Regions from separate parts of the Clostridium cylindrosporum DSM 605 genome, predicted to be linked through region 2. Evidence: riboswitches for the same ligand, from Rfam matches in the RefSeq annotation. Region 2 holds a riboswitch; the other holds the start of a gene.

Region 1 (6,945 bases), on a different contig from region 2:
CAAACTTTATTAGGGTTGAAGGTCATACGGATAACATCCCTATAAAAAACTCTCAGTTTTCATCAAATTGGCAGCTATCAGCTGTTAGAGCAGCTAATATAGTTGAGGTAATTATTAATGATTCAAAAATTTCTCCAAATATTATTTCTGCACTAGGATATGGAGAAAATAGACCAGTAGCTCCTAATTCAAGTAGCACTGAAAGAGCTAAAAATAGAAGAGTTGACATAGTACTTCTAAAAAGTAAGTATAATGAGACGGAAAAAAACTCATCTACGAAGGCTAATAGTAATGTAAAGAAATAACATTGAATTTAAAGAGGTAAAACATAACTTTTTATCTAATTATATGATAATAGTTATGTTTTTTCTATTTTGTTAAATAGTTTGTTATATAATATATTTAGTGAAAGAGAGAAATTACATATTAATATTATTGTAAACTTAACTTAGAACGAAATGTGTTCTAGCTTCAGGAGGGTATATGGATATAATAGAAATTTTATCAGGAGAACTTAAAATATCAAAGGGACAAATTGAAAGTACAATAAAATTAATTGATGAAGGAAATACCATTCCATTCATTGCAAGATATAGAAAAGAAGCAACTGGAGGTCTAGATGATACTACACTTAGAGAATTAAGTGATAGACTATCCTATCTTAGAAACCTTAAGGATAGAAAAGAAGAGGTTCAAAGACTTATTGAAGAAGGTGGAAATCTTACTGAAGAAATAACTGCTAAGCTAAGAGATGCCAAAACTATTACAGAGGTTGATGATATATATAGACCATTTAGACCTAAAAAAAGAACAAGGGCAACTATAGCAAAGGAAAAGGGACTTGAACCACTTGCTGAAATTATAATTTCTCAAAGTTTTAACTTCTCTTTAAAAGAAAAAGCTAAGGAATTTATAGATTTAGATAAGGGTGTTGAAAGTGCAGATGAAGCGATTAATCTTGCTAGTGATATAATTGCAGAGACTATTTCTGACAACGCAGAATATAGAAAAAGAATAAGAAACCTAACATTTATAAATGGAAAGATTCAAACAAAATGTAGTGAAGAGAACCCTACATATAAAATGTACTATGACCATATAGAGTATGTAAAAAACATACTAGGTCATAGAATACTTGCGGTTAATAGAGGAGAAAAAGAAGGAGCACTTTCTGTTAAAGTAATTGCACCGGAGGATAAGATTGAAGCTTTTCTTGAAAAGGACATTATAAAAAGAGAGGGAGAGGAAACCCCTATACTAAAAAATGCTATAAAGGATAGCTATTCTAGACTTATAGCACCATCTATAGAGCGTGAGATTAGAAGTGAGCTTAAGGAGAAGGCTGAAGAGGGAGCGATTAAGGTGTTTTCTAAGAATCTTAAGGCACTTTTAATGCAATCACCTGTTAAGGGAAAAGTTGTTATGGGATTTGACCCAGGGTTTAGAACAGGGTGTAAAATAGCAGTAGTTGATGAAACAGGTAAGGTTCTTGATACAGGAGTTGCCTATGTTACAGATGGATCAGGTGAGAGAAAAAGACAAGAAAGTAAGGTAATGCTTAAGAAAATGCTTATAGATAATAAGGTAGAGATAATATCACTTGGAAATGGGACAGCTTCAAGGGAATCAGAAATTATTATAAGTGATATGATTCGTGAAATAGAAAAAGAAGAAGGGTTAAAACTACATTATGTTGTGGTATCAGAGGCAGGAGCATCTGTATATTCAGCATCAAGTCTTGCTGCTAAGGAATTTCCTGATATGGATGTATCATTAAGAGGAGCAGTATCAATAGGTAGAAGGCTTCAAGATCCACTGGCAGAACTAGTTAAAATAGACCCTAAATCAATAGGGGTTGGTCAATACCAACATGACGTAACTCAAAAAAGACTTGATGAGGCTCTTGGTGGAGTTGTTGAAGATTGTGTAAATAAAGTAGGGGTAGATCTAAATACTGCATCAGCGCAGCTTCTTTCTCATATAGCAGGAATTAATGCATCAATAGCTAAAAATATCGTTGAGTATAGAGAAGAGACTGGTAAGTTTATAAAGAGAAAAGATTTATTAAAAGTAAAAAGACTAGGAGATAAGGCATTTAAACAATGTGCAGGCTTTCTTAGAATAAGTGAAAGTAATGATTTTCTTGATAACACATCTGTACACCCTGAATCATATGATGCATCAAGAAAAATAATAGACGTATTAGGGTATACAGATGATGAGAAAAAGAATCATGAATTCACTGATATAGACGAAAGAGCAAAGAAATACGGAATAAGAAAGATATTAGAGGAAACAGGACTTGGAGAAATGACACTAGAGGACATCCTAAAGGAAATTAAAAAGCCTGGAAGAGACGTTAGAGAGTCACTTGAGGGACCAGTATTTATGTCTAATATTTTAGAGATGAAGGACTTAAAGCCTGGAATGATTTTAAAGGGAACAGTTAGAAATGTTGCTGATTTTGGAGCATTTGTTGATATTGGAGTACACCAAGATGGACTCATTCATATAAGTCAGTTATCAAATAAACTTGTCAAACATCCACTAGACATAGTTAAGGTTTCCGATGTTGTTGATGTAAAAGTAGTTGAAATAGACCTTGAGAGAAAGAGAATAGCACTTTCGATGAGGGATTTAGCCTAGTAATATATAGGAGGAAATGTTGGTGAGTAAAGATAATACCCTTATTATAAGGGGCGGAAAAGTAATTACCATGGCAGGGAGTGTCTATGAAGCAGCTGATGTGTTTATTCAAGATGGAAAAATTATGGACATAGCAAGTAACATAGATTTGAAATGTAATGAAATAGATGCTAGTGGGAAAGTAGTATTGCCTGGATTTATAGAAGCCCATAGTCATATAGGAATAGAAGAGCCTAATAATGATAACCCAGGAAATCTAAATGAAACATCTTCTCCTATAACTCCTTATATAAATGGGATAGATGGTGTAAACTTTTATGATGAAAGCTTTAAAAGGGCACTTGAGGCAGGAATAACAACAGTTGCAACAGGACCTGGAAGTGGAAATGTAATCGGTGGAACATTTGGTATAATAAAAACCTTTGGTGAGGACCCATTTGACATGATATTTAGGTTAAAGTCATCTATGAAGGCAGCACTTGGAGAAAATCCTAAGAGAATACATTCATCAAAGGGTAGGGCTCCTGTTACTAAAATGGGAATAAGTCATATGCTACGTGACACATTAAATAAATCAATGGCATATAGAAATTTGAAAGTTGTTAAGCTAAGTAGAAGAGAATATTTTGAAGAAAATAGAATGTATGAGGAAATGCTTCCTGTTATAGAAGGGTCTATGCCACTATCTATTCATGTTCACAGAGCTGACGATATTGTAACAGCTCTTAGAATAGCAGATGAATATAATATTAAGATTCAACTTTTACATGCTACAGATGGAATAAAACTTAAAGATGAAATTAAAAAAAGAAATATATCAGCTATAGTTGGACCTATAATGAGCTTTTCAAAAAAAGTAGAGACCAGAGAAAAGAGTCCATTTATAGCAAGAGAGTTTATTGATAAAGGTATAATAACTGCTATTTCAACAGATCATCCTGTAACTCCAATAGAATATCTTCCTATATCCGCGGCACTTTGTGTTAGGGAAGGGATGGATTATATGAAGGCTCTTGAGGCTATAACAATAAGTCCAGCAAAAATTCTTGGTATAGATAGACAAGTTGGTTCTATAGAAGTAGGAAAAGATGCAGATATAACTATTATAAATGGAGACCCTCTAGATGTAATGAGTAAGGTTCACTATGTAATAGGAAAAGGAAAAATAGTATATGAATATAACTATTCCCGCTAAATTTAAAATAATATTTGCAGTAATATATAGAAAAAGGAGTAATTAAAGTGAAAAATAATAAACTTCTTATTAAAGGTGGGAGAATACTTACCGTAAGTAGTAAGATAATTGAAAAAGGTGATATCCTTATAAAAAATGGCAAAATAGCAGATATCGCTGAGGAAATAAATATAAGAGACGCAGATGAAACAATAGATGCAACTGGACTTACTATTACTCCAGGACTTATAGAGGCACATTGTCATATTGGTATATTTGAAGATAGTATAGGTGAAGGGGGGAATGATGGAAATGAATCTACAGATCCGTTAACTCCTCATCTAAGGGCAATAGATGCTATAAATCCAATGGATAGAGCATTTTTAGAGGCAATCTCTGGAGGAATTACAACTGTATCAACAGGACCAGGAAGTAGTAATATACTTGCAGGAAGCTTTACGATTATGAAAACCTATGGCCATAGAGTTGATAAGATGGTTTTAAAGGAAGTTAGTGCGATTAAGGCGGCATTTGGAGAAAATCCTAAAAGAAACCATGGATCAAATGGGTCATCTCCTAAAACAAGAATGGCAATAGCTGCTATGCTTCGTGAAATTCTTCAAAAAGCTAAAATATATCTTGAGAAAAAAGAACAAATAAAGAAAGGTGAATTTTTAGACTATGATATAAAATATGAAAGTCTTATTCCCCTTCTTAAAGGTGAAATACCATTAAAGGTACATGCCCATAGAGCAGATGATATATTTACAGCTATAAGAATTATTAGAGAGTTTAACCTTAAGGCTACACTTGATCATTGTACAGATGGGCACTTGATTGCAGATGATTTAAAGGAAGAGGGCTTTAGTACTATTGTAGGGCCTGCATTAACAGATAGGTCAAAGGCAGAGGTTAAGAATCTATCCTTTGAAACTGCTAAGGCCCTTTATGACAAGGGACTACTAGTTGCCATTATTACAGATCATCCAGAGGTTCCTGTTAATCGTTTAAATGTATGTGCAGCCCTATGTGTAAAGGAAGGGTTAAGTAATGAAGAGGCACTTAAGATGATAACTATAAATCCAGCTAAAATACTTGGAATAGACAAGAGGGTAGGGTCTATTGAAATCGGAAAGGATGCTGACATTGCTATATTTGATGGTGATCCCCTAGATGCTAGAAGTAGTGTTAAGTGGACTATAATAGATGGTAAAGTAGTTTACTCCGCTTGATAATTAATTTTATAAATAGTATAATATTATTATAATCTTCAGGGCAGGGTGTGATTCCCTACCGGCGGTAAAGCCCGCGAGCCTAATAAGGCATGATTCGGTTAGATTCCGAAGCCGACAGTAAAGTCTGGATGAAAGAAGATGGCATAGCTATTGATTATATGCTCCTGAGATTTCTCGGGAGCTTTTTTATGCTGTTTCAGCCCTGTAAATAGTTTAGGAGGGGTAACATGAAAATAGAAGAGCAAAAGACTTCAAGCTCAACTAGAGCAATGACAACAGAGAAACTTGTTAAGGTTTCAATTCTATCAGCAATGGCATTTATAATTATGATGATAGAAATTCAACTACCTATTTTTCCAGAGTTTTTAAAAATAGACCTTAGTGAAATTCCAGCATTAATTGGTGGTTTTGCAATGGGTCCAGTTGTAGGAATTATAATTGAATTAGTTAAAAATGTACTTCACTTACTTATTACTAAGACAGCGGGAATAGGTGAAATGGCTAACTTTATAGTAGGTGCTTCACTTGTATTTGTATCATCGTACATTTACAAGAAGAATAGAACTAAAAAAGGTGCTGTAATATCACTATTAATAGGTACTATAGTTATGAGTATAGTAGCATCACTATTTAACTATCTTGTGCTTATTCCATTATATGAAGTAGTTCTAAAGTTCCCAATAAGTGCAATAGTTGCAATGTCAGCTAAGGTAACAAGTGCAATTGTTAACTTAGAAACACTAGTACTTTTTAGCATACTTCCATTTAACCTTTTAAAGGGAGCTGTAGTTTCTATAGTTGTATTTTTAATATATAAAAAGGTTGAACCAATTATAAAACCAAAATATTAATAAGTAGAATTATTGAATCAGAGGGAGCTTCAACTCCCTCTGATTTTTAGCTATCTGATAAAATAAAAAAGTGGCTATCCTAAAGGTGAATTTAGGATAGCCTAAAATAATTTTGGGGTAATATGACTTTATAAGTCATTATGTTGTATATATTTAATATGACTGTTAAGTCAATATTTTAACTATTTTAAGGTTTGTTCTTCTAAGTAGACTAACTTTCATAGGGAGAATTTCTATCCCATTATCATTATGGGTAATTTTTAAATTTGGCCTATCAGGAAATCCTGGGTTTTGTGATAGGACTATCCCTTTACGGCCATTATTTAATTCAATCTTAGTACCAATAGGATATATAACAAAATGTTTTTGGAAGACCTCTACAATTTCAGGATCGAAATAACCTCCAGAACTTGCAAGTATAAATTCATAAACATCTATATGTGAGTATCCTGGATGAACTCTTGTTTTAGTAGTTAATGAACAGAAGATATCTGCTACAGCTATTATCCTTGAATAAAGAGGTATCTCTTTTCCACTTATTTTTTCAGGATATCCAAGCCCATCAAATCTTTCGTGGTGATAAAGTATAGCTTTTCTACATGTTTCACTTATATCTTTAATAGCCCTTGATGTTTCGTATCCATGAAGTGAATGCTCTTTAACTATATTTACATCACCTTCATTTAGGTTCCCGCCTTTTTCTAATATATCCTGAGGTAGTTTATACATACCTATATCATGCAAAAGTGCTGATGTAGCAAGTTCTCGTATTTCCTTGTCATTAAGACTCATTTTAGTACCTAAAAATACAGCAAGAGATGCAGTATTAAGAGCGTGAGTATAGTGACAGAAAAAAGGATTTGCACTGTAAAGTATATCTAAAGTGTTGTCTTCTATTTTTGATATTACAGAATAAATAATATTAGACACAGATTCATCTAATTTTTCTTTAGTTATTCCATTATTCTTTGCAGTTTCACAAAATATTGCACAGTAATTTTGGAGAATAGATTCTCTAGCTTCATGAACATTAGAAGGT
Region 2 (6,945 bases):
TATTACACCAAAAATTACAGGCTTTTCGCTTTCTAAAGATACTGATGCAACCCCCTTTGATACCTCTGCACAAACATAGTCAAAATGTGGAGTCGATCCCTTAATAACTGCTCCTAAACATATTACTGCATCATACTTACCACTCTTAGCCATTTTCTTAGCTAGTAAAGGAATTTCGAAAGCTCCTGGTGTCCATGCAAGCTCTACATTATCTTCACTAACACCATGTCTTTTAAGCCCGTCTAGTGCACCACTTATTAATTTTGAAACTATAAATTCATTAAATCTCGCTGCTACTATTCCGATTTTTAACCCTTCTGCTACTAAATTCCCTTCAATAATTCTCATTTTTATTCCTCCTAAATCTTTAAATTATTTTAATAAGAAAGCATGTGATTTAATTTTTCTTGCTTTGTTTTTAAGTAAAATTCATTAACTTCATTATGATTCATTTGAATAGGTACTCTTTCTACTATTTCTATATCATAACCCTCAAGTCCAGTAATTTTTCTCGGATTATTAGTCATTAGCTTAAGTTTTTTAGCTCCTAAATCCTTTAGAATTTGTGCTCCTATTCCGTAATCCCTCATATCAGCTGGAAAGCCTAATTTAAGATTAGCTTCAACAGTATCAAATCCCTGGTCTTGAAGTGCATATGCCTTAAGTTTATTTATAAGGCCAATTCCTCTACCTTCTTGTCTCATATATAATAGTATTCCACGACCTTCACTTGATATTTTCTTCATAGCTGCATCATACTGTTCACCACAATCACATCTTTTAGAACCTAGTGCATCTCCAGTTAAACATTCTGAGTGTACCCTAGTAAGTATTGCTTCATCTCCAGAAATATCACCTTTAACTAATGCAACGTGATGCTCTCCATTTAACTTGTTAACATAGCCATACATTTTAAAATCACCATACTTAGTTGGCATGTTAATTTCTACTACCTTTTCTACAAGGTTTTCTACTTGTCTTCTATATGCAACTAGATCTGCTATAGTTATTATTTTTAAATCATGAAGTTTTGCAAATTCCATTAATTCTGGGGTTCTAGACATAGTACCGTCTTCGCTCATAATTTCACATATAACCCCTGCTCCTTTTAATCCTGCAAGCTTTGCTAGGTCTACCGCAGCTTCAGTATGCCCAACTCTTTTTAACACTCCTCCTACTTTAGCTACAAGTGGAAAAATATGTCCTGGCCTTCTAAAATCTTTTCCCTTAGCATCACTTTCTAATACTTTTTGTATTGTTAGTGATCTCTCATAAGCTGATATACCAGTTGTAGTATCAATATGGTCAATTGATACAGTAAAAGCTGTTTCATGATTATCAGTGTTATGTTCAACCATTCTTTGTATATTTAGCTCATTAACCCTTTCTTCTTCTACTGGCATACATATAAGTCCCCTACCGAACTTTGCCATGAAGTTAATAGCTTCTGGAGTAACTTTTTCAGCAGCCATTAATAAATCCCCTTCATTTTCTCTATCAGGGTCATCAACTACAATAATAATTTTTCCTTCTTTTATATCATTTATTGCTTCTTCTATAGTGTTAAATTTGTACATATAAGCTCCTCCTTCTATTAAAAGAATCCATTTTCTTTAAGGAAATTCTCATTAATAGCACTTTTTTTACTTTCATTAGCCTTTGAACCTAATCCTAAAAGTTTTTCTACGTATTTACCAACTACATCACATTCAAGATTTACTGTTTCTCCTGTTTTTTTAGAAAGCAGTATAGTTTCTTCCCCGGTATGAGGAATTATAGCCACCTTAAAAACTTCACTGTCAACATATGCAACTGTTAAACTTACTCCATCTATAGTAATAGAACCTTTTTCTACTATATACCTTAAGATATTTTCTGATGCTTTAATCGTTACCCAGGTTGCATTATCCTCAATTAAAAAGGATTTAATTTCTCCACAACCATCAATATGTCCGCTAACAATATGTCCTCCAAACCTACCATCAGCACTAAGTGCTCTTTCTAAATTAACTCTGCTGCCAATTTTCAAGTCTCCTAAATTACTTCTTCTTAGGCTTTCGGCCATAACATCTGCTTCAAACTTATTTCCCATTATATTTGTTACAGTTAAACAAACTCCATTAGTACAAATACTATCCCCTATGTTTGTTTTTTCTAAAACCTTACTACCTCTAATTAAAAGTTTAGATGACTTTTCTCCCTTTTTAATTCCATCTATATATCCAATTTCTTCTACTATTCCTGTAAACACCTTTAGGTCGGCCTCCTATTCTATATAACCTTCAATTAAGATATCATCCCCTAAAACTCTTGTAGTTAAATTTCGAAGTTTATATGCATCCTTTAAAGCTTCTATGCCATTTCCACCTACTGGGGTCTTTGACATTTCCCCACCTATTATCTTAGGTGCAATGTACATTTGTACCTTATCTACTATTCCTTCATCAAGAGCTGAGAAATTCAGCGTTGCACCACCTTCTAAAAGAATGCTATCTATTTTTAGTTCTCCAAGTTTTATCATTAAATCGTTTAGGTCCACTTTATCGTTTTTCAAATTAACTATTAAAATAGTTACTCCCTTATCTTCTAAGATCTTTATCTTATCTTCACTGGCTTTCTTAGTTGTAGCAATAATTGTTTTTGCTTTATACACTTCAGTAACAACCTTTGATTCAAGTGGAATTCTAAGGGTGCTATCTACAATTATTCTTACTGGATTTCTACCATTTTCAATTCTACATGTTAATTCAGGATTATCTTTTATAACCGTATTTACTCCAACCATTATTCCAGATAGTTCATTTCGAGTCTCGTGTACATCTCCTCTTGAGGCTTCTCCTGTTATCCACTTTGACTCTCCATATGAAGTAGCTATCTTACCATCAAGTGACATTGCGCATTTCATAACCACGAAAGGCTTTTTAGAAACTATATACTTCATAAAAACTTCATTTAATTCATTACATTCACTCTCTAAAACACCTGCTTCGACCTCTATTCCTGCTTCTTTAAGCTTTTTAATCCCATTTCCAGCTACAAGAGGATTTGGATCAAGAGAGCCTATTACAACTCTTTTAATCTTTTTTTCTATAATTTTATCTGCGCAAGGTGGAGTCTTACCAAAGTGGGAACAAGGCTCTAAAGTAACATACATCGTAGCTCCCTCTACATCGCAGGTTGCATTATTAAATGCATTAACTTCAGCGTGAGCCTCACCATATACCATATGGTATCCTTCAGCAATTATCTTTTCATTTTTTACAATAACTGCACCAACCAATGGATTAGGATTAACTTTACCTTTCCCTTTCTTAGCTAAATCTATAGCTATTTTCATATATTTTTTATTCATAAGCACCTCTCAGAATTAATTAGTAATGCTTTTATTATTAAACAAAAAGCCCTGAGCTAAACTAACTCAGGGCAATAATTCATATAAATTATAGAAGTACAACTATAATAAATTTATGTTTAAAATAATTATATTCTATAGGTTTATTAGTAATCTAAAATTAAAAAACTCTGAAATATAAAATATTTCAGAGCATAATATACAAAGTTACATAGGTAAATATAGACTACCATATATAAATATCCATCTTCTTTCATCCAGACTCTACTGTCGGCTTCGGAATCTAACCGAATCATGCCATTAAGGCTCGCGGGCTTTACCGCCGGTAGGGAATTTAACCCTGCCCTGAAGATTTATTAAATTTTATAACTATATTATATTTCTTATACCTATGTGTGTCAATATAATTAGCTAGTAACTTTTTAAATTTTAAGATAAATATTTATTTATAAGAGTCATAACATCTATTATAAGGCTAATGCTACCATCTCCAAGTATAGTACATCCACCAACTCCACTACTTCTTATATCATATTCTATAAGATATGGTGGAAGTGCCTTAACAACTACCTGTTGTTCTCCTATTAATCTATCTGCGAATAGGCAAACAACCCTATCATCACTTTCAACCATAACAACTATACCATCACATAAGTCTTGTATCTTTGTTACCTCATTAAAATGTTGATGTAATCTTATAACAGGATAACAGTTTCCTCTTAACATAAGCATTTCATTACCTTGACCATCTAAAATAATATCCTTAGCTTCAACTCTAAAAGATTCTCTTACACTTGTTGTTGGAATTGTATAGATACCTTTACCAACCTTCACCTGCATTCCACCTACTATCGCAAGAGTAAGTGGAATTCTTATTGTAAGTGTTGTACCCTTGCCTAGCATACTATCTAGCGAAATACTTCCTCCTACTTGTCCTATATTTTTCTTAACAACGTCAAGCCCTACCCCTCTACCTGAATACTCTGTAACCTTTTCCTTTGTTGAAAGTCCTGGCATAAATATAAGTTGAAAAATTTCCTTATCACTTAATTTTTCATCTATTTTTTTAATTAAACCTTTACTAATTGCTTTTTCCAAGATGATATCCTTATTTAGACCCTTCCCATCATCAGATATAGTTATAATAACATCTCCCCCGGTATTTTTAGCCTCTAAAACAAGTTTTCCCTTTGGGGGTTTTCCTTTTGCTTCTCTCACATCTACAGTTTCTATTCCATGGTCCATAGCATTTCTGATAAGGTGCATTAATGGATCAGATAAATTATCAATTATATTTTTATCTACTTCTGTATCTTCCCCTATAATAATTAACTCAACGTCTTTATTAAGCTTTTTGCACATATCCTTTACAATCCTATGCATTTTTTGAAAGATTGAAGCAACTGGTATCATTCTAATAGACATAACTATATCTTGAAGTTCATTTGTTAGCTTACTTAACTGCCTTGCTGCCTTAAAAAAGCCATCTAATTGAAGGTTTTTTAATTCTGGATTCTTTATAACCATGGATTCTGCAATAACTATTTCCCCTACAAAATCCATTAGTTTATCAAGCTTTGAGACACTTACAGTTACCAAACTGTTTTTTTGATTAGGTTTAATTGTTATATTTTCTTTTTTTGAAGTACCCTTTGATTTAGAATTGTCTAACATATCCTTTTCTTCTTTTATTTCATAGGATTTAACAAATAGTACTTCTTCTACTAATTTACCTATCTCTTCACTTTTAAGAAGCGTATCAAAGTATACTTGAAAACCATTTTTTATAATAACTTCACTACTTTCGTTATTTTCAGTAATGTCACTAGGTTTATAACTAATAATTCTAGACACTTCCTCTAATTTCTTAAGAAGATTAAATGCCCTCATATTCTCCATATGGCAATCCTCTTCAAAAAACACCTTTACCATATACATTTTCTCATCTTTTATTTCTATTGATTCTGTAGAGCTTTCACCTTTTTTTATTGATTCTAAACATTTTTCTAATTCCTTTACAAGGTCATTTTCATCACCATCTGTATTTTCACCTGCTTGAATCTTATCCATTTCACCTTTAATAAAATCTACAGACTTTATCAAAGTATCATAAATATTAGAATAATTAACCTTAATAGATTTATTTTCTCTTATAAAATAAAAGATATCTTCTACCTTATTTGCCAGCTTTGAAATGTTATTAAGCCCCATCATCGCTGAACTTCCCTTTATAGTATGCATAATTCTAAAAGTTTCATTTATATCCTCTGTACTCAATTCATTATTATCCTCTACAGAAACAAATAGATTTTCAAGCTGCTCAACTAACTGACAAGTTTCAAAAATAAAGATTTCCAAAAGTGAGTCTCTACCCTCATTTATTTCATTTGACATCTTTACCCACACCCCTTGCTAAATACTCTATAATTGTTTGTGGTATTCTTTCTAGGGGAAGCTCTCTTTCAACTGCACCTATATTAAAGGCAACCATTGGCATACCATATACTACAGAGCTTTTTTCATCTTGGCCTATTGTGAATCCGCCCTTATCTCTTATATTACGCAGTCCTCGAGCACCATCACTTCCCATTCCTGTCAGTATGACTCCTATAGCATTTTCCCCTACTTTATCAGCAACAGAATCAAATAGAACATCAACAGAGGGGCAATGTCCACTTACCTTTTCTCCTTTATAACAACTCACTAAATAATTATCCCTTTCCCTAATTACTTTCATCTGAAAATCACCTGGAGCAATAAGTACCCTTCCAGGCCTTATTACATCCCCACTTACAGCTTCCTTAACCTCAAGATTACTAATTCCATTTAACCTTTCTGCATACATTTTAGTAAATACAGGTGGCATGTGCTGAACTACTACAATTCCTGGCATATCCACCGGAAACTTTGTAATAATATCATGAATTGCATCTGTTCCTCCAGTAGATGCTCCAATAGCTATAACTATTTTACTATTATTTGTCATAACCCTTAAACTACTAACATAGCCCTTGTTATCTCTTTTCGTTGATATTCCAATTTTAGCTGTTGACGCTATTTTTATACGATTTATCAACTCATTTTTGAAGCTCTCCATATCTCCTTTTCTATCCCATGATGGTTTTGCAACATAGTCTATAGCACCCGCTTGTAAAACATCGAAAACCCTCTTACTTGCCGAGCTTACTACAATTACTGGTATAGGGTATTGTGGAATTAATTTTTGTAAAAATTCTATTCCATTCATTTTAGGCATTTCTATATCTAAAGTTAAAAGGTCTGGCTTCAGATCTATTATCTTATCCCTTGCCTCATAGGGGTCCTTAGCAAATCCTACAACCTCTAAAGTAGGGTCACTTGAAAGTGCTCTTTTAAGAACTTGCTGAAAAACTAAAGAGTCCTCCACTATTAATATTTTTATCTTCTTAAATTGCCCCATTAACCCTACTCCTTTCTATATACTGCTGGCATTATATACTTATAATTAGTATTGTGATAAGCAAGTGATTCTGAGTGACCTATAAAAAGATATCCTCCAACCTCAGTACTCTCATAAAATTTGTTTATAAGTTTTACTTTTGTTGAGGTATCAA

What was found. A riboswitch is a leader RNA that binds a small molecule or an ion and turns the genes downstream of it on or off. The one in region 2 is predicted to bind FMN.
Region 1: linked by a shared signal. The riboswitch ahead of CLCY_RS00480 (ECF transporter S component) and the one ahead of ribD (bifunctional diaminohydroxyphosphoribosylaminopyrimidine deaminase/5-amino-6-(5-phosphoribosylamino)uracil reductase RibD) in region 2 are both predicted to bind FMN.

Annotation. Positions count from the first base shown of each region.
Region 1 covers NZ_LFVU01000001.1:110,948-117,892, reverse strand. The annotation lists gene CLCY_RS00500 (flagellar motor protein MotB) at 1-305, shown strand, start outside; gene CLCY_RS00495 (Tex family protein) at 484-2,646, shown strand; gene CLCY_RS00490 (amidohydrolase) at 2,669-3,841, shown strand; gene CLCY_RS00485 (amidohydrolase) at 3,889-5,052, shown strand; FMN riboswitch at 5,083-5,199, shown strand; gene CLCY_RS00480 (ECF transporter S component) at 5,283-5,906, shown strand; gene CLCY_RS00475 (HD-GYP domain-containing protein) at 6,072-6,945, opposite strand, start outside.
Region 2 covers NZ_LFVU01000028.1:249,131-256,075, forward strand. The annotation lists gene ribH (6,7-dimethyl-8-ribityllumazine synthase) at 1-348, opposite strand, end outside; gene CLCY_RS12050 (bifunctional 3,4-dihydroxy-2-butanone-4-phosphate synthase/GTP cyclohydrolase II) at 378-1,577, opposite strand; gene CLCY_RS12055 (riboflavin synthase) at 1,595-2,251, opposite strand; gene ribD (bifunctional diaminohydroxyphosphoribosylaminopyrimidine deaminase/5-amino-6-(5-phosphoribosylamino)uracil reductase RibD) at 2,267-3,352, opposite strand; FMN riboswitch at 3,594-3,709, opposite strand; gene CLCY_RS12065 (chemotaxis protein CheA) at 3,782-5,746, opposite strand; gene CLCY_RS12070 (protein-glutamate methylesterase/protein-glutamine glutaminase) at 5,736-6,791, opposite strand; gene CLCY_RS12075 (CheR family methyltransferase) at 6,797-6,945, opposite strand, start outside.